One region of the Proteiniborus sp. MB09-C3 genome, then DNA from elsewhere that is predicted to be linked to it. Evidence: a T-box and tRNA genes for the amino acid it is inferred to sense, from the RefSeq annotation. Region 1 holds a T-box; the other holds one or more tRNA genes.
The links. The T-box of region 1 lies ahead of ileS (isoleucine--tRNA ligase). A T-box ahead of a tRNA ligase gene usually reads a tRNA of that ligase, here a tRNA-Ile.

Region 1 (15,172 bases):
GGTTAAAAGTAAGTACATGCATTTTTCATTAGTATTTTTGTCCTGTATTTATATTAACTAGTTTTATCAGCTTTATTTATTTGTTTTTTCTTTAATCGCTTTTAATACTCTCTCTGGTGTTAATGGTATTTGGTGCATTCTTACCCCTATTGCGTTATATAATGCATTAGCTATTGCTGGTGCTGATGGTATCATTGCTGGCTCTGCCATTCCTCTTGCCCCAAATGGCCCATCATGTTGTTCATTTTCTACAAAGCTTACCATCATTTCGGGCATATCTCCTACTGCTGGTATCTTATAATCCATAAATGATTGATTTAAGAATTTACCTTTGTCTAGTTTAATTTCTTCAAATAATGCTGAACCTAATCCTTGTACTATTGCTCCTTCTACTTGTCCTTCTATTAATGTAGGGTTGATTACTTTTCCTACATCCCAGCAAGCTGATACCTTTAATACTTTTATGTGTCCTGTTTCTGTGTCTACTTCTATCTCTGCAGCATTTGCTCCATATGTCCAAAAGGCTACTGGTTTATCTCCTTGACCGGTTTCTAGATCAAAATTTTTCACATTTTCTGGTATAAATGAGCCTCTTCCTATTATTGGTCCATGAACTCCTGAACCATCTGGCATTGTTAATCCTAATGCTAATTCGGCATATGAGACCTTCTTGTCTGGATATTGAGTTGATACTACATGTCCATCTTCTAGTTTCAAGTCTCTCGGATATGTTGATAGCTTAATACTTGCTAGCTCAATTAGTTGTCTTTTCACATCTTCAGCTGCTTTTACTATTGCATTACCTGCACAGAATGTAATTCTACTAGCAACTGTCTGCCACTCATATGGTTGATTAGCAGTATCTCCTGTATTAATAGTGATTTTCTCAGGTGGAATTGATAACATCTCTGCTGCAATTTGAGTCAATGCAGTATCTGACCCTTGGCCTATATCTTGTGCACTTACTTGTAAATATGCTGTGCCGTCTTCGTTTAGTCTTATAACAGCGGATGATGCTACGTCGTTAGGCATTGATGGTGCCTTCATTCCACATGCTATTCCTTTAGCCCTAATCTTCTTAGAATCACTTGGCTGTTCAGATGGAGTATAGTAGTCTATATCCTTTGCAACTCTGTCTATACATTCCACTAAGCCACAATTATCATAAACAGGTGCACTTGTTGCTGTTTTTCCACCTGGTTTGTGTGCATTTAATTTTCTAAATTCTATTGGATCCATTCCTATTGCGTTTGCAACTGTATCCATGTTTTGCTCTATACAGAAGTGTATTTCTGCCATACCAAATCCTCTGTATGGTCCTCCTACAGGATGATTTGTATATACGCAATACGAGTCACCATGAATGTTTGGTACTTCATATGGACCTGCCATTGCAAATCCTGCTGACTTAGTTATATTAACTCCGTATTCTGTAAAAGCACCGCCATCCCAAACGAATTCAATTTCTTCTGCTACTATTTTCCCATCTTTTGTTACACCAGTTTTGAATTTAGAATGCATTGCCTGTCTAACGTATGAGTTACAGAACTCATCTTCTCTTGAATAAGTTAATTTAACAGGTCTTCCTGTTTTCATTGATAGTGGTATTACTATACCTTCTAGTGTTGTACCTGCTTTTGCTCCAAATCCTCCACCTACTGCTGGTGATATTACTCTTAGCTTATTTAGTGGTATTCCAAATGCAGCTGATAAAGCTCCTCTAACTGCATAAGGTGATTGACAGCTAGCCCATACTGTTAAACTACCATCTCTATCATATTTAGCTATGGCTACATGGTTTTCAATTGGACAGTGTTGAATGTGTGGAACATAAAAACTTGATTCTAACACATAATCCGCTTGCTTAAATGCTTCTTCTGCATTACCTTTTCTTAATTTAAAATGTTCACTTATATTTGTTCCTGGTACTGTATGGAATATTGGAGCATGTGTGTAATCTCCAAGCTCAGGATGCACAAGTGGTGCACCTGGTTTCATAGCTTCTATTGCATCTGTTACTGGTTCTAGTTCTTCATATTCTACTTCTATTAGCTTTACGGCTTCCGCTGCTATTTCTACTGTTTCAGCCGCTACCGCTGCTACTGCTTCTCCTCTATATCTCACTTTATCTACAGCAAGGAATGTCTTGTCAGCTAGATAAAGTCCTACTCTCTTTGGAAAGTCCTGCCCAATAGTTACTGCTTTTACTCCAGGTAATTTTTCTGCCTTGCTTATATCTATGCTCAATATTTTAGCATGAGGATACGGACTTCTTTTAACTGCCGCATAAAGCATTCCTGGCATTTTTATATCATCAACGTATTTTAAATCTCCAGTTACTTTCTTAATACCGTCCACTCTATTTACTCTTTGACCTATATATTTCATAATACTTGACCTCCCTTCGGCTTAAATACTCTCTATTTTTCCGCTACATCCATTATTGCTTCAATAATCTTTTTATATCCTGTACATCTGCAAAGATTTCCACTAATAGCTTCTTTAATTTCCTCTTCTGTTGGATGAGGATTTTCGTTTAATAATCCCTTTGCTGCCATTATCATACCAGGAGTACAATATCCACATTGTAAGGCACCATGTGTTATGAATGAAGCTTGAAGTTTATCTAATTCTGTTCCATTTGATAGTCCTTCTATAGTTAATACATCTCTACCATCGGCATCTACTGCTAACACTAGGCAAGAGTTTACTGGTTTACCGTCTAATAGCACAGTACATGCCCCACATTCTCCCTGACCGCAACCTTCCTTAGCTCCAGTAAGGTCAAAGTCTTCTCTTAACATTCTAAGAAGGGTTTTGTGTGATTCAACTTCATGTTCAACTTTTTCATTATTTAAAGTAAAACTGATTTTATATTTCATAACCTCCACCTCCTATTAGTCTCTTAGTTGCTCAAGACTTCTGCGAACCATTACTCTAACCATTTCTATTCTATATTCTCTAGATGCTCTAACATCATCTATAGGTTTAGCTTCTGAAGCTGCTGTGTCAGCAATTTTATTTATCATTTCATCTGTAAGTTCTGCCCCATTAGCAAGCTTTTCTGCTTCTTTAGCTCTTATTGGAGTTGGTGCTACTGCTCCCATAGCTATTCTTATTTCGTTTCCTACTTTTGCTACAGTTGTACAAACAGTAGACAAGTCTACTTCTTTTCTTCTTGAGTTTTTAATAAATACTCCTTTTAAGTCTTTATACGCTGGTATTTTTATTCCAGTTACAATTTCACCATGACTTAAACAAGTTTTCCTAACACCTTTAAAGAAATCGTGGATAGATACTTCTCTTTCACTATTAAGTCCATAAATACATACCACAGCGTCTAATGCTAGAATCGGAGTTGATGTATCAGCAAGCGGTGATGCATTACAGTTGTTTCCAGCCATAGTAGCAAGATTTCTGACTTGACCTGAGCCTACAGTTTCAGCTGCATCTGCTAAAAAACTATAATTCTCAACAACTGCTCTATTATGTGCCATGTCACTTAGTTTTACACAAGCGCCAACAAAAAGTCCTTCTTTTTCATCATAGCTTATTTTGTGAAGTTCCTTTATCCCTTTAATATCTACTATTACATCAGGTGTAGTCAAGTTCTCTCTCATTCTTACAACTAAGTCTGTACCACCATTAAGTATGTGAGAGTTCTCTCCATGTTTTATAAGTAGCTCACTAGCTTCTTTTAAAGATTGTGGTTTAAAATATTCAAATGACTTCATAGAATTTCACCTCCAGATTTAATAGAAAAAAATTATTTAAGACCTGCCTAGTATATAAAACAAAGGCAACGCCTCTATGAAAACGTTTTATTACTTCACTCCTAAGTATAGCACTAATGCTATTATCAAATTTATATAAATCGACAATGTTTTGCATAATTCTTTTAGTAATAATCGCTATACATTTAAACGGATAACGCTTTATACCATTAATCTATAGCATATTGTCCTCTAAAATCAAGTAAATCATCAATGTGCAAGCCTACTTGAACAATCCCTTTTTTGCCTTTTTTTGAAACTCCAGCAAACTTGAAATACTTACCATCTATATCTCTTATTTTCATTTCTTGACATACCTTCAAATTCGGTTCTAATAATATTCTATAAAAATCATAAGCTTGAGTAGTTGGATCATTACTAATTATAAAGCCTATTCCACTAAGATTGTTACAATACTCAGTTACTCCCTGAGAATCAGTGATATAAAACTCAGATATACCTGTTTTTTTAGATAGTTCTTGAAGGAAGGTGTTATTTATAAGCCCTTTTGCTTCAAGCTCCGCTATCTTCTCACAAGCTGCTATTAGTTGTTTATCTATTTCTTCCTCAAAGGTCTTCGTAAATTCACTAAACTTAATGGCTATTTCAGTGATACTGTTAGATGTATCAAGACTTTCTTTTTCCATCTGAACCTGCGTGGAAATATTGCTATCTATATCTTTAATAGTTTTATTTAAATCCCCTATAAAGCCTGCTGCATTTTCCACATTTTTTGCTAAGGACTCTGTTGCTTTATTTTGCTGGTCTATATTTTTACTAATATCATTTATAAAACCTGCCATTTCATTAATTTTATAGGTTATTTCATTTAAACTCTTAGTAGCATTGTTACTCTTTTCTCTAATTTCTATGGATTTATCAGCCCCTTGTTTTATTTCTTCAACAACTCTACCTATGCTTAGATCTATTAGAGAAACATTTTCCTTTATTTCAGTAGTTGTTCTTTCGCTTTCCTCAGCTAGCTTTTTTATTTCTTCTGCTACTACGGAAAAGCCTTTCCCAGCTTCGCCAGCTCTAGCAGCTTCTATAGATGCATTTAAAGATAGCAGATTTGTTTGATTAGCTATCTCAGAAATTGCATCGCTCATTTTGTAAATTGAGCTTAAATGTATTTTAAGCTTGTCTATTTCTTTGGATGCCTTAGACATTATGCTTTCAATTTCTGCAACATCTTCTAATGTCTTTTCTATTTCGCTGCTATCCTTCATAATTCTATCAGCTGATTCGTAGGTAACTGCACTGAATTTTACAGCATTCTCTGTAATTTCTGTATTTGAGCCAAGTAGCTCTTCAGCTATGGCAGCGTTTTCCGTTGTGTCCTCAGCAGCCTTAGCCGAGCTGAAGTTTATAGCATTTATAGCCTGTGAAATTTCATTTATACTTTCTAAGGTTGCACTAGTATTCTTATGCAATATTTCAGCATAATCATCTATCTTAACTCTAGAATATAAAACATTATAAAGCCAGTTTTGCATCTGAGTTCTTAAAGCACTTATTGTTTCTTTTATTTCTTGTTGCTTAAGGGACTTCATATCTCCTTTAAATTCTATAAGGAAGTTGCCCTTGGAGTATTCTTCTAGGATTCTTGTTATCTCTTTTACTAAGGTAGAATTATTGCGATTGTATATCATATATATACCCCAAATTATTAGCATAATCATGGATGATACAACAACTTTTACCAAAGAGCTTAAATTGTTATTGTTCATATAAATAACTGCTAACACATTTAAAGCTAAATTCGACAGTAAAGCTAAGTAGAAACCTTTTCCCTGTTTAAACATTTGACTAATCCCCCTTATAATTAATAACATGCATGATTTATTATAAATATCTCTATTTATTCTGCATGCTAAAATTATATCATGCATATCCTTTATGATATATAGGATTCCAGCAGCATCTTGCATATTTCATACAATTCTGTCTTGAATAAAAATTCTATATTTTTTTAAAATTACCTTTGTTATAGTTATACAAATGAATTTTGATAATTCGACAAATCCTTGTATCTATTTAATAAAAAAATGCTGAATCCTTAAATTATAGGAACCAGCATTTTCTTGAGTTTTAAATATTTATTTGGCTTTAGTAAAATATTGTTTACATCTTTTTTTATCTATTTAAGTATTCAAGCCAGTTTTCTTTAACTTCGCTATAGGCAACTCCGAATATACGTTTGAAACCATCTGCACCAGAACCATTTTTACAAAATTCTAGAAATATATCTAGAGAGTAGTTGTCAATTAAATATGCAGTAAAGGATGCAGCTTGGATATAGCTCAACTCATTTCCTTCATACTTTTTTACTCCTCCAATATGCTTATAGAATTCATATATTGGCATATATCCTCTAACCCAATTTCCTTCACTATTAAGTGTTGCATAAGCTAGTCCATCACTCCAAAGTCTTCTATCAATATTATCTATTTTTATGCTTCCATCATGGTTTATATAATATTCCAAAGCTAATAGATAGTACTCTGGAAATTCAGTAAGATCTTTTGATACTAGTTCTTCATCAAAACTAATTTCTATAAAATAATTTTCAGGACAAACAACCATACTTAAATATTCGGCTATACCTTCGTGCTGCCAATGGAAACTGTTGTATAGCGGCCATATTAATATATGACTGTATTCATGTAGATGATCAATAGCCTTGTTCCCTAAGCTTATATAACCATTTTCCAATGCATATGAACGAATATTTTTCAACATAGGATCACTTAAAAAATAATAAGAAGGTTTTTCGTTTTTTCTCACATAACTAAAATTTTCAGGTGCATTCTCCTTCAAGTATTTTAATATATAGCTTCTACCCTGTTGATCTTTATATATGAATTTCTCGATTTCTGCCCCAGTTGAGGCATCTTCAATAGGAATCATGTTATATTCTGCTGTATCTGACTGTATAATCATAGAATAGTCTCTAGACTTAGAGTATCTAAGGTTTTTAAATTCTCCCTCATACCTATTCTCGTACTCCCTGTCCACTCCAATTGATTTAAGCCAATCTCTTTTAAAATCTATGTCAACATTTTGACTTATGAGTTCTTCTACACTATTGTTCTCAATAAGATATTTGACTAAAGAACTTGCAGTATCCTTAGCTATCTTTATTTCATCTTCTGTGTTCCATTCTTCATAAAATCGTCCACCAAATAAACCTAATATACTCATGTCATCTGTGCTCTTATAATAATCTGTAAGGTAAGCGTTATCTTTTTTCTCTCCAAATACATAATCACTTAATCCATGTATTATCCAAGGCTCTGTTAGATTGTAGCAAGCTCTAATTAAAGCTTCTCTATACATATCATTTTCTATTTCTTCTATGGTAGTATATACATTTTTTCCTCCAACATAGAAACCGGTATCTAATAGAGTGTCTAAAACATATACATTAACTTTTTCTTCAATAAGTATTCCAACTTTTTTCTCAATATATTTTATATCAGAGAAAACTTTTTTTATGATTTCTTTGTTGTTTTTCTCATCATACAGCTTTTCTAAAAATCCGATCCCTACTTTGTCCGATTCTCCATAGTACATATCAAAGTTTCTTATACATACATCATTGCTTTTAAATTTCTGTAATGTAAAATCTAGGTTAGCTGGAATATCTTTAGAACAGGCTGATAGAAGGCAAAGAAATAGTATTGTAGCGAGTATAAAAGATACGACTTTCAAGTACTTTTTCATTACTATAATCGTCCCCTTTAATAGTTTTATATATTTAGGCTTTAACGATTACCAAAAGATTGTAATGAAAATATATTCTATATTGTAATTAAATATAGTCTATAATGAAATGTCATCAGATATGAATGTCAGAGATGAAAGTATGCAAAATTTTGTAATATTGTGTTTCAGCTGTAATGTTATTGATACTATAGCATAAATAGCATGTCGATAGTCGCTGAATCTTGTCAAAGAAGATATTAAAAACTTGTAACACTTGTATTTATACTTGCTTTTTTCAAGCGAGTAAACTTCGTAATTATGAAAAATTTATCTCTTTAGCTTTATCAAAAAACACCGTATTCCAAAATTTGGAATACAGCGTTCTTTTTAACTAATTGCTATTGAACTTTTTCAAGCTTTAAGCCAGTTTCATGATCATTTAGGCTGTGCTTTTCAAAGCTATTGTCTTGAGCTCTTTCTATACTCAAAGCTAATGTTTCCTTTTTAATATAATCTTCATGAACTTTGACTGCCTTAGCTATTTCATCATCAGTCTCATAAAATATTTTAATGTTATCCATCATTTCATAGCCATTATTTTTTCTCATCTGTTGCACCTTTGATATAAGCTCTCTTGCAAAGCCTTCATTGATCAGATCATCTGTTAGTGTAGTATCTAGAATTACAAAGTGGTTATCTTCCATTGCAACTGTAAAGCCTTCTTTTGCAGTTATTGTAACTGTTACAAACTCCCTTGTAACTTCAAAATCTTCGCCGCCAAGGTTTACAACTACATTTTCTCCACTTTCTATTTTAGGAGCAGCAACTGAACCGTCTAGCTCTGAAAGCACTTTGCCAAAATCTTTAATCTTTGGACCTAATACAGGGCCTGCTACTCTAAAGTTTGGCTTTAAGCTGAAATTCATATATTCATTCAAATTTTTTGCAAATTCTACTTCCTTGACATTAAGCTCCTCTTGTATCAATGGCACTAAATCTGAAATCTCCTCTTCATGCTTTCCATCAATTAAAACTTTTTGGATTGGCTGACGAACTTTTATCTTTACAGACTCTCTAGCCGCTCTGCCAAGTCCTACTAAGTCTCTTACAAGGTCCATTTTATGCTCTATTTTCTTGTCAATATATTCTTTCCTTACTACAGGATAATCACTTAGATGAACTGAAAATTCTCCTGTAAGATTTTTATAGATTTCTTCTGATAGATATGGAGCAAATGGAGCTATCATTTGAGATATTCCAACTAATATTTCATAGGTCGTATTATAAACAGCTTTCTTATCTTCAGTTAATTCCGTTTCCCAGAAACGTCTTCTAGAACGTCTTATATACCAGTTAGATAAATCCTCGTTTGCAAAATCTTGAATCTTTCTAACTGCTTTTGTCAAATCATATTCTACTAAATCCTCTTCAACTGCATTTAACAGGCTGTTAAATTTAGAAATAATCCATCTGTCCAGTTCAGGTCTATCTGATACTTCCACATAAAAATCCTTTGGATCTATTTCGTCAGTATTTGCATATAGCGTAAAGAAGTTGTAAACATTCTTTATAGTTCCAAAGAATTTGCTTAATACTTCTTTAAGACCATCTTCATCGAATTTAGTAGGTGTCCATGCAGGAGATACATAAAGAAGATACCATCTTAACGCATCTGCACCGTATTTATCGAACAACTCAAATGGATCTACTGTATTTCCCCTAGACTTAGACATTTTCTTTCCTTCCTTGTCTAGTATCAGGTCATTCACTAGTACTCTCTTGTAAGGTGACTTTCCAGTTACAAATGTAGATATAGCCAATAATGAATAGAACCAACCTCTTGTCTGGTCAATACCTTCACATATAAAGTCTGCTGGAAATAGCTCTTCAAAGAATTTTTCTTTATTTTCAAATGGATAGTGATGTTGTGCAAAAGGCATCGAACCACTATCAAACCAACAATCTATGACGTCTGTTACTCTTGTCATAGTTCCACCACATTTTTCGCATTTGATGTGAACATTATCTACATGTGGTCTATGAAGCTCTATATTTTCGTCTATAGGCTCTATAGCTTTCTCAACTAATTCTTTCCTTGAACCTATACTTTGTGTATGGCCACATTCACATCTCCAAATGTTTAGTGGAGTTCCCCAATATCTACTTCTAGAAATAGCCCAGTCATTAAGATTTTCAAGCCAGTTTCCAAATCTCTTTTCTCCTACATAATCAGGATACCATTTTACAGAGTTATTGTTCTCTATAAGCTGATCCTTAAGCTTAGTCATTTCTATATACCAGCTTGGCTTTGCATAATATAATAGTGGTGTCTTACATCTCCAGCAGTGTGGATAGTTATGTGCCATTTTTTCTTTTTTAAATAGCTTTCCTTCACCATGGAGCCATTTAATTATTTCTATGTCTGCATCCATTACAAACGTGCCCTTCCATGGTGTGTCGATATATTTTCCATCTTCATTTACAGGCTGTAATACTGGAAGATTGTATCTCTTTCCGGTGTTGTAGTCATCTTCTCCAAATGCAGGAGCAGTATGAACTATACCTGTACCGTCTTCTGTAGTTACATAGTCAGCTACAGTTACAAAAAAAGCTTTTTTGTCAGCCTTTACAAATGGCATAAGCTGTTCATATTCAATATATTCCAAGTCTTTTCCCTTTAATTCTTCTAATACTTCAAATTCTTGATCTCCAAATACTCTCTTTGATAAAGTTTTTTCAACATAATATACTGTTCCATCTGATTTTACTTTTAAATATGTGGCATCTGGACTTACTGTAAGAGCAACGTTTGAAGCTAATGTCCAAGGTGTTGTAGTCCAAACTAGAAAATATTCATCTGCATCCTTTCTCTTAAATTTGACTATAACTGTATTAGTCTTTATTTCTTCATACCCTTGAGCTACCTCATGTGAAGCTAATCCTGTACCACATCTTGAACAGTATGGCAATATCTTATGTCCTTCATATATTAATCCTTCTTTGAAGAATCTGTCTAATATCCACCATACGCTTTCGATATAATTATTATCTAAAGTTATATATGCATTGTCTAAGTCTATTTCATAAGCCATTCTCTTAGTCATTTCTCTCCAAAGGCTTTCATAGGTGAATACTGATTCTCTACACTTCTCATTAAATTCTGCAAGTCCATAATTTTCGATGTCATGCTTATCTTTAAGCTTTAATTGCTTTTCCACTTCAATTTCAACTGGAAGTCCATGAGTGTCCCAGCCAGCTTTTCTTTTTACTTGAAAACCCTTCATAGTCTTATATCTGCATACTGAATCCTTTAATGTTCTTGATATAACATGGTGAATACCTGGTCTACCATTTGCTGTAGGAGGTCCTTCAAAAAATACAAAAGGTTTGCTGCCATTGCGGACTTCTACTGTTTTAGTTAAAATATCAATATCATCCCAAAAATCTGATATTTGCTTTTCATTTTCTGATACTGATAGATTAGAGAGTTCTTTAAACTTTTGCATGATTTCACCCTTTCAATAAGTTAAAATTTATACAATATGATTAAAAATATTTAAATACTAGTCTTCCTTAACTTTCCGCAGTCTCGCAACACAAATTTATTTGTTCGCTGTTGCTCACATAAATTTGGAGCTCGTTGCGTTTGACCTACCATCGATTTTCTGATAAAAACATTCAGAAAATCGGGTTAGGTCATAAAAAAAAATCCCTAGGTCAAAAAAACCTAGGGACGATTATTTACCGTGTTACCACCCAAATTATAGGAATATAAGCTTCCTATCACTCATTACAATTTAACGCATATACACGTAATGCTTTACTTAATTTCAAGCATCAAGCTCAAAGGTGATTTTCATAAAAGGTTCCGCAATAATCTCTCACCACTGATTATCTCTCTGTATACTAAATCCTTTTATTACTGTCCTCGTCATAGCTTTTATATATTTTATTGTTTAATGACATATTATAATGTAATATTTAATAATATACCATATTATCAAATATTGTCAAGTGTAAATATTTGAAAAATAACAATAAGGTCATGGGAAAAGCTCAAGAACACAAAAAGCATGAATTTTCATTCACGCTTTTTGTGCCGTTTATTCTAGACATAATAAAACAATACATTAAACACTATGGATAATAGTAAAAACACACCACCTGCAACAAGAAAATGTGCTATTGAATATTCCTTATCTCTCTGCTGTTTAAAATCAAAATAAGTTTTTGGAAAATTAGTATCTCTATTTTCTTTTCGCTTGAATGTTTCCCTAATTAATCTAGAGCTATAGATAAAAATATCAAACATTCCTCCGTTACTTACTAAAAGCAAGATACCAATTCCTCCTATAATTACGGCAGGTACAAGAAAGCCATCACTTAATATCCTTACAATATAGGATGTATCAGAGGCGCCAAATATGTTTTTATAGGAAAATACAGCATATGCCATTATAATTCCTACTGTAAAAGTAATAATATATTTTATATATCTATTGCTCATTTTCTACTCTCCCAAATACATAGTGTTCATCGCATTAAAAATTAAAATGGATACAATTAAATTAATATGAGCTAGCATTTAATTGTTTCACATATTTATTATATTCAGCCTCATTGCAATAAACATAGTGCTCATCTCCAATATCCCTCAAGGTAGGCTTATCAATTGAATAATCATGCTCTAATGAAGGATTATATGTTATCCTTTTACGCTTTCTTTCATAATGCGGATCTGGAAGAGGAATAGCTGATAATAAGGATTTTGTGTAAGGATGCATTGGATTCTCAAATAAATCCTTTGAAGAAGCCAATTCTACAATCTTACCAAAATACATAACACCTATTCTATCAGAAAAATATTTAACAACAGATAAATCATGGGCAATAAATAAAATTGTAAGACCCATTTGATTCCTTAAGTCATTAAGTAAATTTATTATCTGAGCTTTAACAGAAACATCCAATGCACTTATAGGCTCATCAGCAATGACTAATTCTGGTTCTAGTGTCAATGCACGAGCAATACCTATTCTTTGACGCTGCCCCCCACTAAATTCATGAGGATAACGTCCAGCATGCTCAGGAACAAGTCCAACTAAGTCAAGCATCTTATAGACTTTGTCATCAATAAATTTTTCATCCTTAACTCCATTAATTCTCAAACCCTCTGCAATAATTTCACGAACAGTCATACGAGGATTTAAGGAAGCAATCGGGTCTTGGAATATCATCTGAATCTTAGTGATTATTCTTTCATTTTTAATTCCAACTTTTTCAGCATATATTTTATCACAATTATCATTATCACGTTTTGCTAATTTTATCAATTCCATTTGCTCTGCTATAAGCTTATTAAGTCTTTCTTTTTCTTGTGCATCAGCAGTTTTCTTTTTAGCTTTTGCTTCTTCTATAATCTCTTCATAGGAACCTACACCAGCACAAATTCTTTGGTCCTTAAAATATACATTGCCCGAAGTGATGTTGTTAAGCTTTATTATAGTCCGTCCTGTAGTAGTTTTTCCACAGCCTGACTCACCAACAAGGCCAAACACCTCGCCCTTCTTAATATAAAAGCTCACATCATCTACAGCCTTTAATACTGCTTTTTTCCCCAGTGGGAAATACTGTTTCAAATTTTCTACCTTAAGAAGTACATCTTTTTCATTATGCATTCTCTGCCACCCCCATATTCCTCATTCTTTCAATACGGTCTATAACAATTTTAGGTGGCTCTACCTTTGGTGCACTTGGATGAAGCAGCCAAGTAGCAGCATAGTGAGTAGGTGTTATTTTAAACAATGGTGGCTGCTCCTCAAAATCTATTTGCATGGCATACTTATTTCTAGCCGCAAATGCATCTCCAACAGGTGGAAATAACATATTAGGAGGAGTACCTGGTATTGCATCTAACTTTTCTTTTGTATCCAAATCAGGCATAGATGCCAAAAGAGCCCATGTATATGGATGTGCTGGCTCATAGAATACTTCGTCTGCAGTTCCTATTTCAACAATTTTGCCTGCATACATAACTGCTATTCTATCTGCAATATTAGCAACAACACCTAAATCGTGAGTTATAAATATAACTGAAAGCTGTCTTTCTGCCTTTATTTCATTAATCAATTCCAATATTTGAGCCTGAATCGTAACATCAAGAGCTGTAGTAGGCTCGTCACATATGAGTATATCAGGGTTAGCTGCTAAAGCTATTGCTATAACTATACGCTGTCTCATACCACCTGAAAATTGAAACGGAAATTGATTGTATCTTTTCCTTGGTTGCGGTATCCCAACTTCTTTCATTAGCTTAATAGCTCTATTTTTAGCCATGTTTGGTGTTACTCTATATACCATTGCTAAAGCCTGCTGCTTTAAGTGTTCTACCATTTCTTCAGATAGAATATGAAAGTCTATATCTGTAATATTGTCAATTTGATTTTTATATAAATCAATTAGATTTTTGATTAGTTTCACAGTATCTGATTTTAAAAGCTCTAAATCAACTATAACAGCAGGAGTAACTTTATGTGTGACCTTACCTTTCGCCCTAAGTTTTTCAATTTTCTTATTTTCTTTATCAAAACGGTTGTTATTCTTCTTATTTGATACAATACCGTTAAAATATTTATTCACAGCACTCATAATACTTGTACTAAAGGTATATGAAGCACTTTCTTTTCTAATAGATAATTTATCTATTGAATTGTTAACAGCATCGATCATTTTTTTTGCTGCATTTATGCAAGTATCTTTTTCCCAATCAACATTTTCAAAAACTGAAATATTAGCTTCAAGTGCTTTTATAGCTTCTTTTTTTGCTTCAAATGACTTCATATATGAATACTCTATTGCTTTTTCAATCATATTTTTAAAATCATTTAGGAAATTTTCATTAAAAAAAGCCTGCATAGTTTTATTTAAAGTATTTATATCTATATCTTTTATATTTGCTTCTTTTTTATAGGTTATATAATATGCCATAGCTAAAAAATCTGGCTTTGGCAGAGAAGTTGCTTCATCTAATATTTTTGCTATGTCATTTAAAATACTTGAAATAGTACCTTGGTTTTTAACATCATTGTATGCTTTTGCAGCTTCTGTCAAAGCTTCGACTTTCTTAGTAAGCTGACTATTATTTGCTACAACATAATCATTATAGGTTTTGTTTAGTTCAGGTATAATATATTTAATCTGCTCACGAATTTCCTTTGGATCTCCTTTTAAAATATCAATCAATAGATCCTTAATTTCATAGGAAGCATCAGAAGCGTATTGATATGCAATATTATATGCTTTTTCTAATTTAATTCCTTCATTGATAATCTTATTGAAGATATCAATTTTTTCTTCAGTATTGGCAACTCCAGCTTTTTGCAGATTCTCTTTTAAAAGAGTTCTTTTTAAATCATACTCTTTTTTTGCAGATCTTTGATTTGACTTCCCATTTAAAAGCATTGCCTCTGTAAGCTGTTTACCAATTCTCATAATAGGGTTTAAGCTCGACATAGGATCTTGAAATATCATGGATAACTTGTTCCCACGATAATCATGAAATTCATCCTCAGATATTTTTAACAAATCCTTGCCATCATATATTATTTCTCCGCTTTCAACAATACTATTGGGAGCTAGTAATCCAAGAACAGCCTTAGCAGTAACGGATTTGCCAGAGCCTGACTCTCCAA
Region 2 (15,172 bases), 390 kb from region 1:
CTTTTTCAAGGCTCTCTCTTTCGATAGTTTTAATATCTACGATAAAAGCCTTATCGCATCCAGTTATTATTCCTTGATTGCATAGGCAAACCTCATCTAAAAGATGTTCACCCTGAGCCTCTATTTTACAAAATAACTGTCTTTCCTCTTCACTTGCCAATAGCCATCCACTATCATCTAGTTTCTCTTGGCTAACATAATATTTTTCAAAATCTCTACTAAGCTCTAGATTCATTTTTTTAGGAAGTATGCCTTCCTTATGTCTATATACTAAAATGTTATCTTTGCTCGACTGTATTTTAAGGAGCTTAATTATTACCGGACTAATACCTATCCCCTTAAAAATATTTACTCCATAAAAATCTATTATCTCTTCTATTTTATATTTATTTTTTAGAAACTTTCTCAGATCCTTGGCTGAAGGTGCTTCAAGAAAATATCTTGATGTTATAAAAATCAACTTCCCATTTTTGTTAAGAAGCTGGTATCCTTTTTTAAAGAAGCAATAGGAAATATCTGCTTTATCTGAATAAACATCATAATATATATCTTGAAGTATTTTTCTATAGTCCTTATCAATGCTTTTATGGCCAATATAAGGAGGATTACCTATTACTAAATCATACTTACCCATGCTGCAATCTTCTAATATCATTTCCTCTAAATAATCTAATAGACTATAGTCCTTTTCCACTACAATGTCTTTATTGAATATATTAATTTCAAGATTGTCTCTTATCTCTCCTTTTAGCATCAGTGAAACTCTTGTCATATAGACTGCAAAGGGATCTATATCAAATCCTGTTAAATTGTTCTTCAATATAAATGAATGAAATCCATCTTTTATCTCTTTTTCTAGCTTAGGATAGTTCTGAATTATAGCTGTACGGTTTTCATCAAATATTTGTTTTATTTTATCATAGGCTTCTAATAAGAAATACCCCGCACCACAGGCTGGATCAACAACACTAAAATATGGATTTTCTATAATTGCTTCATCAGTTATCCCTAAAGAAATCATGTGTTTCACTATATATTCTGGTGTATAAACCTGCCCTAGCAACTTTTCCTGCTTATTGGTAATAAAAGTCTCATAAAGTTCACCTAATGAAAATCTTGCTAATTCGTCTTTATCTATATCTTTAAGTACTTTAACAATATTAATTTTAAGTTCTTCATTTAATAATATCTTGTCATTAAATAATTTGTCTGCTTCCTTAAAATTTCTAGATAAAAATATTGAATATGTTTTTTCAATTAGTTCTACGTCTATGTCTTCTGAACTAATACTCTTATTTTCTTTTAAATATTTAATGCCTAATACTGATTTACCTATAAAAAATAAAATGCTTTTTATTCCTAGGATATAGATATCCACTTGTTCTTTATCTATCTTGTCTAAAGAATCCTTAGCAATTTTTTTTAAGATTAAAGTATAGATATTTTTAGTTCCCACATATTTCCCTCTTTTCTATTACTGACTAAAATTTATTCTTGCTAAGCTCTTGCCATAGATATTTTATCAAAATCTCAATATTATCTGCTAAAATATTACCATTATGGCTAAGTATTAATATATTATCTGGCAAATTATACTTTAATCTATTGATTTCATTAGTATTCAGCTCTAGGACTTTTGAATCATAATATATACATTTGCTCCCATCAGATAGTTTCCCACTTTCTATCTCTAGGCTAATCTGAATCTTGCCTGTTTGTGGACACCATTTGAATGTATGAGAAGTTCCATAATGCATTTCATCTGGTAAATTTAGAGTATTGGTTAAGCCTTCCACATGCATCATATTACCCTTACACTCAATGCTTTCTACTTCAACAGCTATATCAATACTATAATTAAGATATTCTGTTTTAAAATTAATTCTACTTTTATAGTCTATAATATCAAATATCTTCATGATTTTTGGAAGATTATATATATCTTCGTAATTATGCCTTAAAATAATGTCCTTAATATTATTATTTTTTGTTTTAATATACTTATAATACATTTCTACACTTTCTTTACCGCTTATAGTGTCTTCTCGATTTATTCCTAATAATTTTTCTATACTCTTGAGATTATATTTTTCTAGGCCTAATAAGTTTTTCTTATTTCTAATAATCTTTAACATATCGATACTTTGAATATTTTTTATTTGATAATCTATGCTATGATGAACAAGCCTGCAATTAATAAAAGGTATATCAAAAGCATCACCATTAAAAGTAATCATTACTTCAAAATCTGATACATATCTAATAAAATTACATAGTAGATTTTTTTCATCCTTTTCATCATTGCCAAAAAATTGTATGATTTCCGTTTTCGAATTATTAGTATACAAGAGCCCAATTAGAATTATATGATTGTACTTTCTACTAAAACCTGTAGTTTCAATATCCATAAAACAAACTTTTCTATCTGCTATCTGATTTTTAAGCGTATCTGGAATATCAATTTGTTCATCTAATACATGCCTAATAACTTCCATACTTATCTTCCTTTCAATTTCACCATATGTATTACTACGTATTTTAGTAAATTATATCAAAGAAATGTAATTGATGCTATGAAGAGAAAGTATGAAAATAGCTAACTATGCAAAAAAAAATACTACCTAAATGATTTAAATAATCAATTAGGTAGTAAATTTGACTGTGATTTTAGTGCCAACATTGACAGTACTGCTTAATGATATTTTAGCATTATGCCGCTGAACAATATGCTTGACTATGGATAATCCAAGTCCTGTTCCACCTGTAGATTTAATACGGCTCTTGTCTACACGATAAAACCGCTCAAAAATACGATTTTGATATTTCTCTGGAATTCCAATACCAGTATCTTCAACAGATAGTATGGCATATTTATCTTCGGCCTTCACAGTTACAATTACATTACCATTAGGTTTATTGTAGCGAATAGCATTGTCACAAAGATTATATATAAGCTCTTCCATCATACTAGGATTAGCAAATATTTTACATGATTCGCCTACAACCTCCATAGATATTTTTTTCTTTTGAGCAGGCACTAATAGCATGTTTTTACATTCCTTAGCTATCTCTAACAAGTCTACCTGTTCAAGCTGTAGTTCTGCGCTAGTCTCATCTAACTCAGATAGCTTGATGATATCATTTATAAGCAATATTAGACGGGCAGCTTCATTGTGTATTTTTTTAGCAAAATCCTTTATATCTTCTTGCTTTGCTATGCCATTTTCTATTATTTCTGCATATCCAGAAATAGAAGTAAGAGGTGTTTTTAATTCATGAGATACATTTGCCGTAAATTCTCGTCTAATTTTTTCACTTTCCTTTTTTTCTGTGACATCTAACAAGATACACATAACGCCAATAATTTCATCCTTGTCATAGACAGGATTAGTAAAGACCTGTAGGCACTTGCCATTGATAAAAATGTCATCAGATATACTCTCACCTTTAACTGCATAGTTGATGCTGTTGTTTAAAGGCTCATTACGTGAAAGATACAAAATATTCTTACCTAAATAATCTATTTCCTTTGCAGAAAGCAGACGAATTGCACTATGATTAACAGATAAAATATTCTTATCAATACTTAGCAGTAAAAATCCCTCAGACATATTTTCCAATATCATTTGAATTTTATTTTTTTCCTGCTCTATATTCTCCATCTGCCTTATAATACGTATGTTTTGCATTTTAATTATTTTAGCAAAAGGAATCAGTTCATCATAGGCTAAATTGTTCTCTAGTGAGTCTATATTTTCTGCCATTTTTTCGATAGGATTAATGATTCGTTCAGTTAGGGCATTAGAAAGCAAAAGACATAGTAGAAATATAATCATTCCAATCCCTATGATGAGTGGAAAAACTCCTAGAAATAAAGCCAAAATGCTATGAGTCTGTCTTGAAACACGCAAAATGTTACCATCTTGCAATAGCATTGCATAATAAAAGGTATTATTTTCTAAGGTGTTAGAATAACGAACTGCTTCACCTGTACCTGTTTTTATAGCCTCAACAATTTCAGGACGATTACTATGATTATCCATTTGATTAGTATTAGCATCACTTTCATAAATAACCTTACCATCTGGATTAATAATGGTAATACGTATCTCTTGAGACTTAGTTTCATAAAATTGAATATTATGGCCAGAGAGAACATAGTTTTCTCCTAATAGTCCCGCATAAATTCTTAAATCTCTCTTAGTCTGCTGTTCAATAAGTCCATAGTATATCATCATAGTAAATATAGTAGTAAGCAAAATAGATATACCACCAACAAGATATAAATGAAAATTAATTTTTCTCCTCATATCAATCCCCTATTTTATATCCGACATTTCGTACAGTTTTTATTGCTTTTCCTCCTATTCCAAGCTTTTGACGCAGTGTTTTTATGTGCATATCTACAGTTCTGCTTTCTCCCTCAAATTCAAAGCCCCATACCTGCTCCATTATTCTATCTCTTGATAGAACAATTCCTTGATTATGAAGCAAGTATTTGAGCAGTTCAAACTCTTTAAAGGTTAGTTCGCAGTCTTTACCTTTAACTGTAACACGATGCCTTTCATCATCAAGAATAATATCTCCGAAACTCAAGACTCTAATATTATCTGATTGTCGAGCTCGTCGCAATAAAGCCTTAACACGAGAAATTAGTTCCATTACACCAAATGGCTTAGAAATATAGTCGTCAGCACCAGCATCCAACCCCTTTACCTTATCCAGCTCAGTAGTTTTAGCTGTAACCATAATTATTGGTATATTTTTTGTTCTTTCCTGATTACGTAGATTTCTTAAAATACTAATCCCATCTTCATCAGGCAACATAATATCTAGCAAAACAAGATCTGGCAACAGCTCTTTACATGCATTATAAAAATCAGAGCTATTTTCGAAGGATTTTACTATATAGCCACTGCTTTGCAATGCATAACTCTCTAATTCTCGTATGTTTTTATCATCTTCTACAATATAAATCATTATAATATCCTTTCGTTTTTATGTTTTCCTGTTATAGAAAAAGCAACCCATTCTGCAATATTTACTGCATGATCACCTATACGTTCAAAATACTTAGCAACCATTAATAGGTCTACTGCCTGTTCTCCACTTTCAGCATTTTCACGAATTAAAGCAATTAGTTCATTCTTTACAGTATTAAATAAATCATCTACAACATCATCATAATCTTCAACTTCATAGGCTAATACTAAATCACGTGCTACGAAAGCATCAATACTGTCCTTTACCATTTTTGTAGTAGCTTGAGCCATTTGGTGAACATGTTCAAGATTTTTAATGTACTCCTTGTCCTTCAATCTAAGCGTGATTTCTGAAATATCTGAAGCATGGTCGCCTATACGCTCCATATCAGTTATCATTTTTAGTGCAGTGGAAACCAAGCGCAAATCTGATGCTACTGGCTGCTGCTGTAATAATATCTTTAAGCATCTGCTTTCGATTTCCTTCTCTTTTTCATCTATTATTTCATCAAAATTAATTGCTTCCTTTGCCAAAATCTCATCCTTATTAATCAATGCTTCAACTGCTTTTTTAATTGCATTTTCAATGAGTAAACCCATTTCTATTAGCTCTGTGTTTAGTAATTCCAATTCTCTATCAAATCTATTACGCATAACTTTTAACCAAACCTCCCTGTAATATAGTCTTCAGTACGTTTATCCCTTGGCATAGAAAATAATTCCTCAGTAACACCATATTCAATTATCTCTCCAAGCAGAAAGAAAGCTGTTTTATCTGATACCCTAGCTGCCTGCTGCATATTATGCGTAACCATAATAATAGTATAATCATTTTTTAATTCAAGTACAAGGTCTTCAATCTTTGAGGTTGAAATAGGATCTAGGGCTGAGGTAGGCTCATCCATGAGCAGAACCTCTGGGTGGATTGCTAAAGCTCTTGCTATACAAAGCCTTTGCTGCTGTCCACCTGATAAGTCTAGAGCGTTCTTTTTTAATCTGTCTTTGACTTCATCCCATATTGCTGCGCTTTTTAAAGAGGTTTCCACAATTTCGTCTAGCTTCATTTTCGAACGAATTCCATGAGTTCTTGGTCCAAAGGCAATATTGTCATATACACTCATAGGAAAAAGATTAGGTTTTTGAAATACCATACCGACACGCTTACGAAGTTGGTTAATATCTATATCTCCATAAATATTTTCTCCATCAAGAAGTACTTCTCCTGTAATTTTGCAATTTTCTACCAAATCATTCATACGATTAAGAGTTTTTAGTAAAGTAGATTTACCACATCCTGATGGACCGATGAAAGCAGTAATTTCGTTGCTCTGTATTGTCAGATTTACACCTTTAAGTCCCATAAATTCCCCATAATAGAGTTTCAAATCATTTATTTTAAATTTATCTTTCATAGCTGTTATCCTTTCACTATTTTTTTCGCCACGTATGCTGAAAGCCAGTTGATAAATAAAACTATAATAAGTAATACTACAGCTGTAGCATACGCCTTATCAGTATGCAATCCTTCGCTAGAAAGTGCGTACATATGAATGGCAAGGGTCCGTCCTGAGGAAAGTAAATTTGATGGTATTTCAGCTACAGTACCTGCCGTATACATTAGTGCCGCTGTTTCTCCAACAATTCTCCCAATGGCAAGAATAATTCCTGCCAATATTCCAGGAAGAGCAGATGGCAGCACGATTCTAAATACAGTTCTTAATTTTCCAGCACCCAGACCATAGCTACCTTCACGAAATGAATCAGGTACTGCTTTTAATGCTTCTTCAGTAGTACGCATAATTAGTGGCAATATCATAATAGCAAGGGTAAAGGCACCAGCCAGCAATGAAAAACCCCATCCAAGTGTTGTTACAAAAAATAGCAATCCAAATAATCCATATACTATAGAAGGTATACCCGAAAGGGTTTCTGTAGTTAATCGGACTATTCTAGTAATTCTGTTGCCACGTTTAGCATACTCTATCAAATAAATTGCTGAAAAGATTCCTAATGGAACTGCTATAAGCAATGACAGCACAACCATAATTATGGTATTTATTATAGCTGGCATAAGAGAAACATTTTCTGTAGTATATTTCCACGAAAAAAGATCAAGGGAAATATGTGGAACACCTTTAATTAACATATAACCAATTAGAAATAATAGGATTGTAAAAGTCAGAATAGCTGATATTGTCACCATCAAAAACAGTATCATAGATAATGGGTTTTTCTTATATGCCTTTACCTGACTCTTAAAAGTCTGTTTGTTAATATGCTCCATTATATTTTCCTCCTTGTTAGCATCGAAAAAATAAAATTGATGATGAGAATAAATGCGAACAGCACTACTGCTGTAGCAATAAGTGCTCCTCGATGCAAATCGGCCGCATAACCCATTTCTATAACAATATTAGCTGTTAAGGTTCTAATACCCTTCAATAATCCTGCTGGCATTCTCGCTTGATTTCCTGCTACCATAATTACAGCCATAGTCTCACCGATTGCCCTTCCAATTCCAAGCACTATACTTGCAATTATTCCTGATTTTGCAGCAGGTAGAGTCGCGAAAAATATACTTCTCTCTCTACTTGCTCCTAATGATAATGCCCCTTCATAATAGCTATCAGGAACAGCACGAATGGCCGACTCGCTTACTTCAATTATAGTAGGTAGTATCATAATTCCAAGTAAAATAGAGGCTGTTAATATGCTGCTTCCATTACCACCAAATACATTTCTTACAAATGGAACTATTACTACAAGTCCAAAAAATCCATATACAACTGAGGGGATTCCCGCCAACAATCCTACTGCTGGTTTTAAAATTTTATGGATTTTTTTTGGACAAAATTTAGCCATGAAAACAGCTGTTAAAACACCAATTGGTGCACCAATAATAAGTGCACCTATGGTAACATATATGCTGCCAAGTATCATTGGAAAGATACCATAAGCCGCTGGCTCATTTCCTGGTGACCAATCTTTTCCTAAAAGAAATTGAAATACACCTATCTTGCTCATAGCAGGAATACCGTTAGCGAACAGAAAAATACAAATTAATGCTACGGCAATAATAGAAGCTAGAGCAGCGATTAAAAATACATTTTTCATTAATACTTCTTTGAAATTTTTCATATTTTTCTCCTAAACATAAAGGGTTTATTTGACTTTATTTCAATAATTCCATTATTTTGTTTCTTTAATTACTTCATTCCAGCTAGTAAAACTTCCTGTAAAAATACTCTTTACTTCATCACTAGAAATATTGTCTAATGGATTATCAGTATTGACTATAACAGCAATACCATCCAATGCAATTTCAATAGGTGTTAAGCTTGCCTTTTCGCTATCTTTTAATTCACGAGATGCCATACCTATATCGCAAGTTCCATCAATCACTGCTTGAATTCCTGTTGTTGAGTCACTTTGTTGAATTTCAATATTAGCATTGGGATTAACAGATATATAAGCTTCTTTTAATTTCTCCATTATAGGAGTTACAGAAGAAGAACCTGCTACTACAATCTTACCGCTTGGTTTAGTACCGCTATAAGCAAGTGCACTATCATTAATTTGAATGTAGCTTTTAGCTACTACTGATTGTCCATCAGCACTCAGTATGAAATCAATGAAATCTTTCTTCAGTCCAGTTGCCTCGCCTTTTATTGCTATATTAAATGGACGAGAAATTTTATAGGTTCCATTTTTAATATTTTCTACATTTGCAGCAGCATTATCAATATCTAATGCTTTTACACTATCATTTAATGAACCCATAGAAACGTATCCTATTGCATAAAGATCACCTGAAACATTAGTCAACATAACATCAGTTTTGTTTGCAATAGTAGCTTCCTTAGTTGTCTTATCTATTTTTTTTCCATCGCTATCCTTTTCTTCAATTTTAAAAAGCTCTATAAATGCTCCTCTTGTTCCGGAACCATCCTCTCTAGATATAACTGAGATATCTTTACTTGTATTGAATCCGTCTTCTGATTTAGAGCATCCTATAAATAAGGTTGAAGCCAATACTAAAAGTAACATAGCAGATATTGTTTTTTTCATGTTTTATACTCTCCTTTATTTTGTTTTCAATGTCATTATAATTTATATAAGTAAAAAGAAGAGGTAAGGTTATGTAAAATGTAAGTAAAACTTTTCAATAATATGTGGAATATTAAGAAATGTAGTATAGGGAAAGGTAATATTCTATGTATAAGACAATAGATACCAAAAAAAGTTTAAGCGAGATTATCTAATCTCGCTTAAACTTTTTTTGGTGCCCAGAGGCGGAATCGAACCACCGACACGGGGATTTTCAGTCCCCTGCTCTACCTACTGAGCTATCTGGGCAAATGATTATTATGGTGGGCCTTCAGGGATTCGAACCCCGGACCTGCCGGTTATGAGCCGGACGCTCTAACCAACTGAGCTAAAGGCCCTCATAAATATGAAGTATATAATTAGTATCTAATGGGAAAATTATTGATGGTGGGCCTGGGTGGACTCGAACCACCGACCTCACGCTTATCAGGCGTGCGCTCTAACCACCTGAGCTACAAGCCCATCATTTTTATTGGTCGGGGTGGAGGGACTCGAACCCCCGGCCCCATGGTCCCAAACCACGTGCGCTACCAAACTGCGCTACACCCCGATCATTGTAATATTTTATTATAAAATTGGCAGGGGTGGAGGGAATCGAACCCCCACTAATGGTTTTGGAGACCAGTGTGATACCACTTCACCACACCCCTATATCTTAGGTAGAATAATAGCTTTGAATGCCTACATTCCACCAACTTAATTATGCCTTTAATTTAATTACTTAATGGTGGGCCTTCAGGGATTCGAACCCCGGACCTGCCGGTTATGAGCCGGACGCTCTAACCAACTGAGCTAAAGGCCCTAAAAAAACATGGCGGAGAAGGAGGGATTTGAACCCTCGCGCCCCTAAACGAGACCTACTCCCTTAGCAGGGGAGCCTCTTCAGCCACTTGAGTACTTCTCCATATTATTTTGGCGGAGGGGGTGGGATTCGAACCCACGTGGGCTTGCACCCTAACGGTTTTCAAGACCGCCCCGTTATGACCGCTTCGGTACCCCTCCATGTTATTTGTTTAATGGTGACCCATCCGCGATTCGAACGCGGGACACCCTGATTAAAAGTCAGGTGCTCTGCCGACTGAGCTAATGGGTCAATTTTAATTTATTTCTCGGATTCACTACTTTATTATGCTAACTCATTCTAAGCAACTAAGCGATGTACCCCAAATCAAAAGCATGATTTGGGTCCCCTGCTTATGCCGACTGAGCTAATGGGTCAATGTTAGCAGATTATACTGGCTGGGGTAGCAGGACTCGAACCTACGAATGCCAGAGTCAAAGTCTGGTGCCTTACCGACTTGGCTATACCCCAACAATTATTTTTCCTTGAGACAGCTGTAGCAATGTCCACTAGGATTATTATGGCGTACCCACAGGGATTCGAACCCCGGACACACGGCTTAGAAGGCCGTTGCTCTATCCTACTGAGCTATGGGTACATATTATTTTTGCTCTTATTGGATATAATTATATGTTACTTTTTATGGAGCGGGTGAAGGGAATCGGACCCTCGCAACCAGCTTGGAAGGCTGGGGCTCTACCACTGAGCTACACCCGCATGTATTAGTAACTCTATATATTACTTACTTTAGTTGCGGCTTGTTTCTGGGACACCTAAGCGATTCACACCAAACCAAAAGCATGGTTTGGGTTCTCTGCTTATACCACTGAGCTACACCCGCATGTATTTATTTTTTGGTGGAGGGGACTGGATTCGAACCAGTGAAAGCACAGCTAACGGATTTACAGTCCGTCCCCTTTGGCCAACTCGGGAACCCCTCCATATTTTACAGTCTAGTAACACAATTTTGGTGCTCATTGCGTTTGATCTACCTTTAATTTGCTTCGCAAATTAGGTTAGGTCATAATGGAGCTGGTGAAAGGAATTGAACCCTCAACCTACTGATTACAAGTCAGTTGCTCTGCCGATTGAGCTACACCAGCACATTGTCTTTACTTCTCGGATTAACTTTTTTTACTGCATTAACTCCTTATAAGCAACTAAGCGATTCACACCAAACTAAAAGCATGGTTTGGGTTCTCTGCTTATGCCAATTGAGCTACACCAGCATATTGCTTTACATATTAAAAACTATTGGCGACCTGGAAGGGACTCGAACCCTCGACCTCCAGCGTGACAGGCTGGCATTCTAACCAACTGAACTACCAGGCCAAAATGTCAATTATTTATGGTGGGCGCAATAGGGCTCGAACCTATGACCCCCTGCTTGTAAGGCAGGTGCTCTCCCAGCTGAGCTATGCGCCCATAAAATTTTAAATATTGAATTTATGTGATCTTTACAGACACTCCTAAATGTTGTCCTGACGGACAGATACTAAAGTTGGTGACCCTACCGGGATTCGAACCCGGGTTACCGCCGTGAGAGGGCGATGTCTTAACCGCTTGACCATAGGGCCATTATCATTTTAATTGTCCTTATCAGGCTTCTGTTTATTACCTGCACTTATACTGATATAATGGTTTCTCCTACAGACAATCTTAATTTTTGTCCTAAATATGAATTTTATGGTTGCGGGGGCCGGATTTGAACCGACGACCTCCGGGTTATGAGCCCGACGAGCTACCAGCTGCTCCACCCCGCGATGATTTAAATATATTTATTGGCTCCTAGGGTGGGACTCGAACCCACAACCTACCGGTTAACAGCCGGTTGCTCCGCCATTGAGCTACCCAGGAATACTCATGGCTAATTAATTTTTAACTTAGCGACAAAATATATATTATCATATAGGATTGATTATGTCAATAGTATTTGCTTGGTAATTTAAGGTATTGCTTGTGGTGATTAAAAAACCCCCATCATTTTCTATAACGACAAGGGTCTTTAATTGGTGCCCAGAGGCGGAATCGAACCACCGACACGGGGATTTTCAGTCCCCTGCTCTACCTACTGAGCTATCTGGGCAAATAATAATGGTGGGCCTTCAGGGATTCGAACCCCGGACCTGCCGGTTATGAGCCGGACGCTCTAACCAACTGAGCTAAAGGCCCTCATATAATATCACGACTAATTATATTTCTATTATTGGTCGGGGTGGAGGGACTCGAACCCCCGGCCCCATGGTCCCAAACCACGTGCGCTACCAAACTGCGCTACACCCCGATTTAGTATGAAATATATCCAGCCGAATGGCGGAGAAGGAGGGATTTGAACCCTCGCGCCCCTAAACGAGACCTACTCCCTTAGCAGGGGAGCCTCTTCAGCCACTTGAGTACTTCTCCATATTATTTTGGCGGAGGGGGTGGGATTCGAACCCACGTGGGCTTGCACCCTAACGGTTTTCAAGACCGCCCCGTTATGACCGCTTCGGTACCCCTCCATGTTATTTGTTTAATGGTGACCCATCCGCGATTCGAACGCGGGACACCCTGATTAAAAGTCAGGTGCTCTGCCGACTGAGCTAATGGGTCAATGTTAGCAGATTATACTGGCTGGGGTAGCAGGACTCGAACCTACGAATGCCAGAGTCAAAGTCTGGTGCCTTACCGACTTGGCTATACCCCAACAATTATTTTTCCTTGAGACAGCTGTAGCAATGTCCACTAGGATTATTATGGCGTACCCACAGGGATTCGAACCCCGGACACACGGCTTAGAAGGCCGTTGCTCTATCCTACTGAGCTATGGGTACATATTATTTTTGCTCTTATTGGATATAATTATATGTTACTTTTTATGGAGCGGGTGAAGGGAATCGGACCCTCGCAACCAGCTTGGAAGGCTGGGGCTCTACCACTGAGCTACACCCGCATGTATTAGTAACTCTATATATTACTTACTTTAGTTGCGGCTTGTTTCTGGGACACCTAAGCGATTCACACCAAACCAAAAGCATGGTTTGGGTTCTCTGCTTATACCACTGAGCTACACCCGCATGTATTTATTTTTGGTGGAGGGGACTGGATTCGAACCAGTGAAAGCACAGCTAACGGATTTACAGTCCGTCCCCTTTGGCCAACTCGGGAACCCCTCCATATTTTACAGTCTAGTAACACAATTTTGGTGCTCATTGCGTTTGATCTACCTTTAATTTGCTTCGCAAATTAGGTTAGGTCATAATGGAGCTGGTGAAAGGAATTGAACCCTCAACCTACTGATTACAAGTCAGTTGCTCTGCCGATTGAGCTACACCAGCACATTGTCTTTACTTCTCGGATTAACTTTTTTTACTGCATTAACTCCTTATAAGCAACTAAGCGATTCACACCAAACTAAAAGCATGGTTTGGGTTCTCTGCTTATGCCAATTGAGCTACACCAGCATATTGCTTTACATATTAAAAACTATTGGCGACCTGGAAGGGACTCGAACCCTCGACCTCCAGCGTGACAGGCTGGCATTCTAACCAACTGAACTACCAGGCCAAAATGTCAATTATTTATGGTGGGCGCAATAGGGCTCGAACCTATGACCCCCTGCTTGTAAGGCAGGTGCTCTCCCAGCTGAGCTATGCACCCATAAAATTTTAAATATTGAATTTATGTGATCTTTACAGACACTCCTAAATGTTGTCCTGACGGACAGATACTAAAGTTGGTGACCCTACCGGGATTCGAACCCGGGTTACCGCCGTGAAAGGGCGATGTCTTAACCGCTTGACCATAGGGCCTTATTATTTATCATAGTTAATCCTTACAACACTCTTAACTATTGTCCTAGGGACAAATATAATAGCTGGTGCCGGGAACCGGAATCGAACCGGTACGATCTTTGGGGATCGCAGGATTTTAAGTCCTGTGCGTCTGCCTGTTCCGCCACCCCGGCATTTTGCTGGCTCCTAGGGTGGGACTCGAACCCACAACCTACCGGTTAACAGCCGGTTGCTCCGCCGTTGAGCTACCCAGGAATACCATCCAGCAACGCCCTACTCTCCCAGGCGGTTTCCCACCAAGTACCATCAGCGCTGAAGGGCTTAACTTCTGTGTTCGGTATGGGAACAGGTGTGACCCCTTCGCTATTGTCACTGGATTTATGCCCTAAATCATTTGTTCAGAGCTTATATATATTTAGTTTTAAGGTATTTATTTGTACCTTAAAAACTACACAGCGTCCATATTTCTGGTCAAGCCCTCGACCTATTAGTATCGTTTAGCTTAAAGCATTGCTGCTCTTACACCTACGACCTATCAACCAGTTAGTCTTTCTGGGGTCTTACTCTGTTTACCAGATGGGAAATCTTTTCTTAAGGGGGGCTTCGCGCTTAGATGCCTTCAGCGCTTATCCCTACCAGACTTGGCTACTCAGCCATGCCCTTGGCAGGACAACTGATACACTAGTGGTCTGTCCATTCCGGTCCTCTCGTACTAGGAACAGCTCCTTTCAAATTTCCTACGCCCACGACAGATAGGGACCGAACTGTCTCACGACGTTCTGAACCCAGCTCGCGTGCCTCTTTAATGGGCGAACAGCCCAACCCTTGGAACCTGCTACAGCTCCAGGATGAGACGAGCCGACATCGAGGTGCCAAACCTCCCCGTCGATGTGGACTCTTGGGGGAGATAAGCCTGTTATCCCCGGGGTAGCTTTTATCCGTTGAGCGATGGCCCTTCCACTCGGCGCCACCGGATCACTAAGTCCAACTTTCGTTCCTGCTCGACTTGTGGGTCTCGCAGTCAAGCTCCCTTCTGCCTTTACACTCTTCGCACGATTTCCGACCGTGCTGAGGGAACCTTTGAGCGCCTCCGTTACTTTTTAGGAGGCGACCGCCCCAGTCAAACTGCCCAACTGACAGTGTCCCAAAACCAGTTTCATGGCCTATGGTTAGAACTTCAGTATCATAAGGGTGGTATCCCAACGACGACTCCACCAATGCTGGCGCACTGATTTCTCTGTCTCCCACCTATTCTGTACATAGGATACCAAAATCCAATGTCAGCTTGCAGTAAAGCTCCACGGGGTCTTTCCGTCTAGTCGCGGGTAACTCGCATCTTCACGAGTACTACAATTTCACCGGATCTCTTGTTGAGACAGTGCCCAGATCGTTACACCTTTCGTGCGGGTCGGAACTTACCCGACAAGGAATTTCGCTACCTTAGGACCGTTATAGTTACGGCCGCCGTT

Region 2: it encodes a tRNA-Ile, which carries the amino acid that the T-box ahead of ileS (isoleucine--tRNA ligase) is inferred to sense. The anticodon was not compared.

The regions. Positions count from the first base shown of each region.
Region 1 covers NZ_CP127161.1:3,351,390-3,366,561, forward strand. Annotated here, with positions in the region: gene QO263_RS16550 (xanthine dehydrogenase family protein molybdopterin-binding subunit) at 73-2,388, opposite strand; gene QO263_RS16555 ((2Fe-2S)-binding protein) at 2,421-2,882, opposite strand; gene QO263_RS16560 (FAD binding domain-containing protein) at 2,898-3,734, opposite strand; gene QO263_RS16565 (methyl-accepting chemotaxis protein) at 3,944-5,578, opposite strand; gene QO263_RS16570 (hypothetical protein) at 5,910-7,499, opposite strand; gene ileS (isoleucine--tRNA ligase) at 7,880-10,987, opposite strand; T-box leader at 11,208-11,425, opposite strand; gene QO263_RS16580 (DUF3899 domain-containing protein) at 11,590-11,988, opposite strand; gene QO263_RS16585 (ABC transporter ATP-binding protein) at 12,050-13,159, opposite strand; gene QO263_RS16590 (ABC transporter ATP-binding protein) at 13,152-14,942, opposite strand; partial or broken gene QO263_RS16595 (ATP-binding cassette domain-containing protein) at 14,916-15,172, opposite strand, start outside.
Region 2 covers NZ_CP127161.1:2,962,855-2,978,026, forward strand. Annotated here, with positions in the region: gene QO263_RS14520 (Eco57I restriction-modification methylase domain-containing protein) at 1-1,456, opposite strand, end outside; gene QO263_RS14525 (ribonuclease H-like domain-containing protein) at 1,482-2,495, opposite strand; gene QO263_RS14530 (sensor histidine kinase) at 2,643-4,310, opposite strand; gene QO263_RS14535 (response regulator) at 4,312-4,980, opposite strand; gene phoU (phosphate signaling complex protein PhoU) at 4,980-5,636, opposite strand; gene pstB (phosphate ABC transporter ATP-binding protein PstB) at 5,642-6,394, opposite strand; gene pstA (phosphate ABC transporter permease PstA) at 6,400-7,266, opposite strand; gene pstC (phosphate ABC transporter permease subunit PstC) at 7,266-8,120, opposite strand; gene QO263_RS14560 (substrate-binding domain-containing protein) at 8,172-9,050, opposite strand; tRNA gene QO263_RS14565 (tRNA-Phe) at 9,263-9,338, opposite strand; tRNA gene QO263_RS14570 (tRNA-Ile) at 9,351-9,427, opposite strand; tRNA gene QO263_RS14575 (tRNA-Ile) at 9,475-9,551, opposite strand; tRNA gene QO263_RS14580 (tRNA-Pro) at 9,563-9,639, opposite strand; tRNA gene QO263_RS14585 (tRNA-Trp) at 9,666-9,739, opposite strand; tRNA gene QO263_RS14590 (tRNA-Ile) at 9,815-9,891, opposite strand; tRNA gene QO263_RS14595 (tRNA-Ser) at 9,902-9,993, opposite strand; tRNA gene QO263_RS14600 (tRNA-Ser) at 10,003-10,091, opposite strand; tRNA gene QO263_RS14605 (tRNA-Lys) at 10,107-10,182, opposite strand; tRNA gene QO263_RS14610 (tRNA-Gln) at 10,326-10,401, opposite strand; tRNA gene QO263_RS14615 (tRNA-Arg) at 10,452-10,528, opposite strand; tRNA gene QO263_RS14620 (tRNA-Gly) at 10,574-10,647, opposite strand; tRNA gene QO263_RS14625 (tRNA-Tyr) at 10,786-10,871, opposite strand; tRNA gene QO263_RS14630 (tRNA-Thr) at 10,958-11,033, opposite strand; tRNA gene QO263_RS14635 (tRNA-Asp) at 11,186-11,262, opposite strand; tRNA gene QO263_RS14640 (tRNA-Val) at 11,280-11,355, opposite strand; tRNA gene QO263_RS14645 (tRNA-Glu) at 11,433-11,507, opposite strand; tRNA gene QO263_RS14650 (tRNA-Met) at 11,618-11,693, opposite strand; tRNA gene QO263_RS14655 (tRNA-Asn) at 11,713-11,787, opposite strand; tRNA gene QO263_RS14660 (tRNA-Phe) at 11,941-12,016, opposite strand; tRNA gene QO263_RS14665 (tRNA-Ile) at 12,026-12,102, opposite strand; tRNA gene QO263_RS14670 (tRNA-Pro) at 12,138-12,214, opposite strand; tRNA gene QO263_RS14675 (tRNA-Ser) at 12,242-12,333, opposite strand; tRNA gene QO263_RS14680 (tRNA-Ser) at 12,343-12,431, opposite strand; tRNA gene QO263_RS14685 (tRNA-Lys) at 12,447-12,522, opposite strand; tRNA gene QO263_RS14690 (tRNA-Gln) at 12,541-12,616, opposite strand; tRNA gene QO263_RS14695 (tRNA-Arg) at 12,667-12,743, opposite strand; tRNA gene QO263_RS14700 (tRNA-Gly) at 12,789-12,862, opposite strand; tRNA gene QO263_RS14705 (tRNA-Tyr) at 13,000-13,085, opposite strand; tRNA gene QO263_RS14710 (tRNA-Thr) at 13,172-13,247, opposite strand; tRNA gene QO263_RS14715 (tRNA-Asp) at 13,400-13,476, opposite strand; tRNA gene QO263_RS14720 (tRNA-Val) at 13,494-13,569, opposite strand; tRNA gene QO263_RS14725 (tRNA-Glu) at 13,647-13,721, opposite strand; tRNA gene QO263_RS14730 (tRNA-Leu) at 13,788-13,876, opposite strand; tRNA gene QO263_RS14735 (tRNA-Asn) at 13,884-13,958, opposite strand; rRNA gene rrf (5S ribosomal RNA) at 13,964-14,080, opposite strand; rRNA gene QO263_RS14745 (23S ribosomal RNA) at 14,171-15,172, opposite strand, start outside.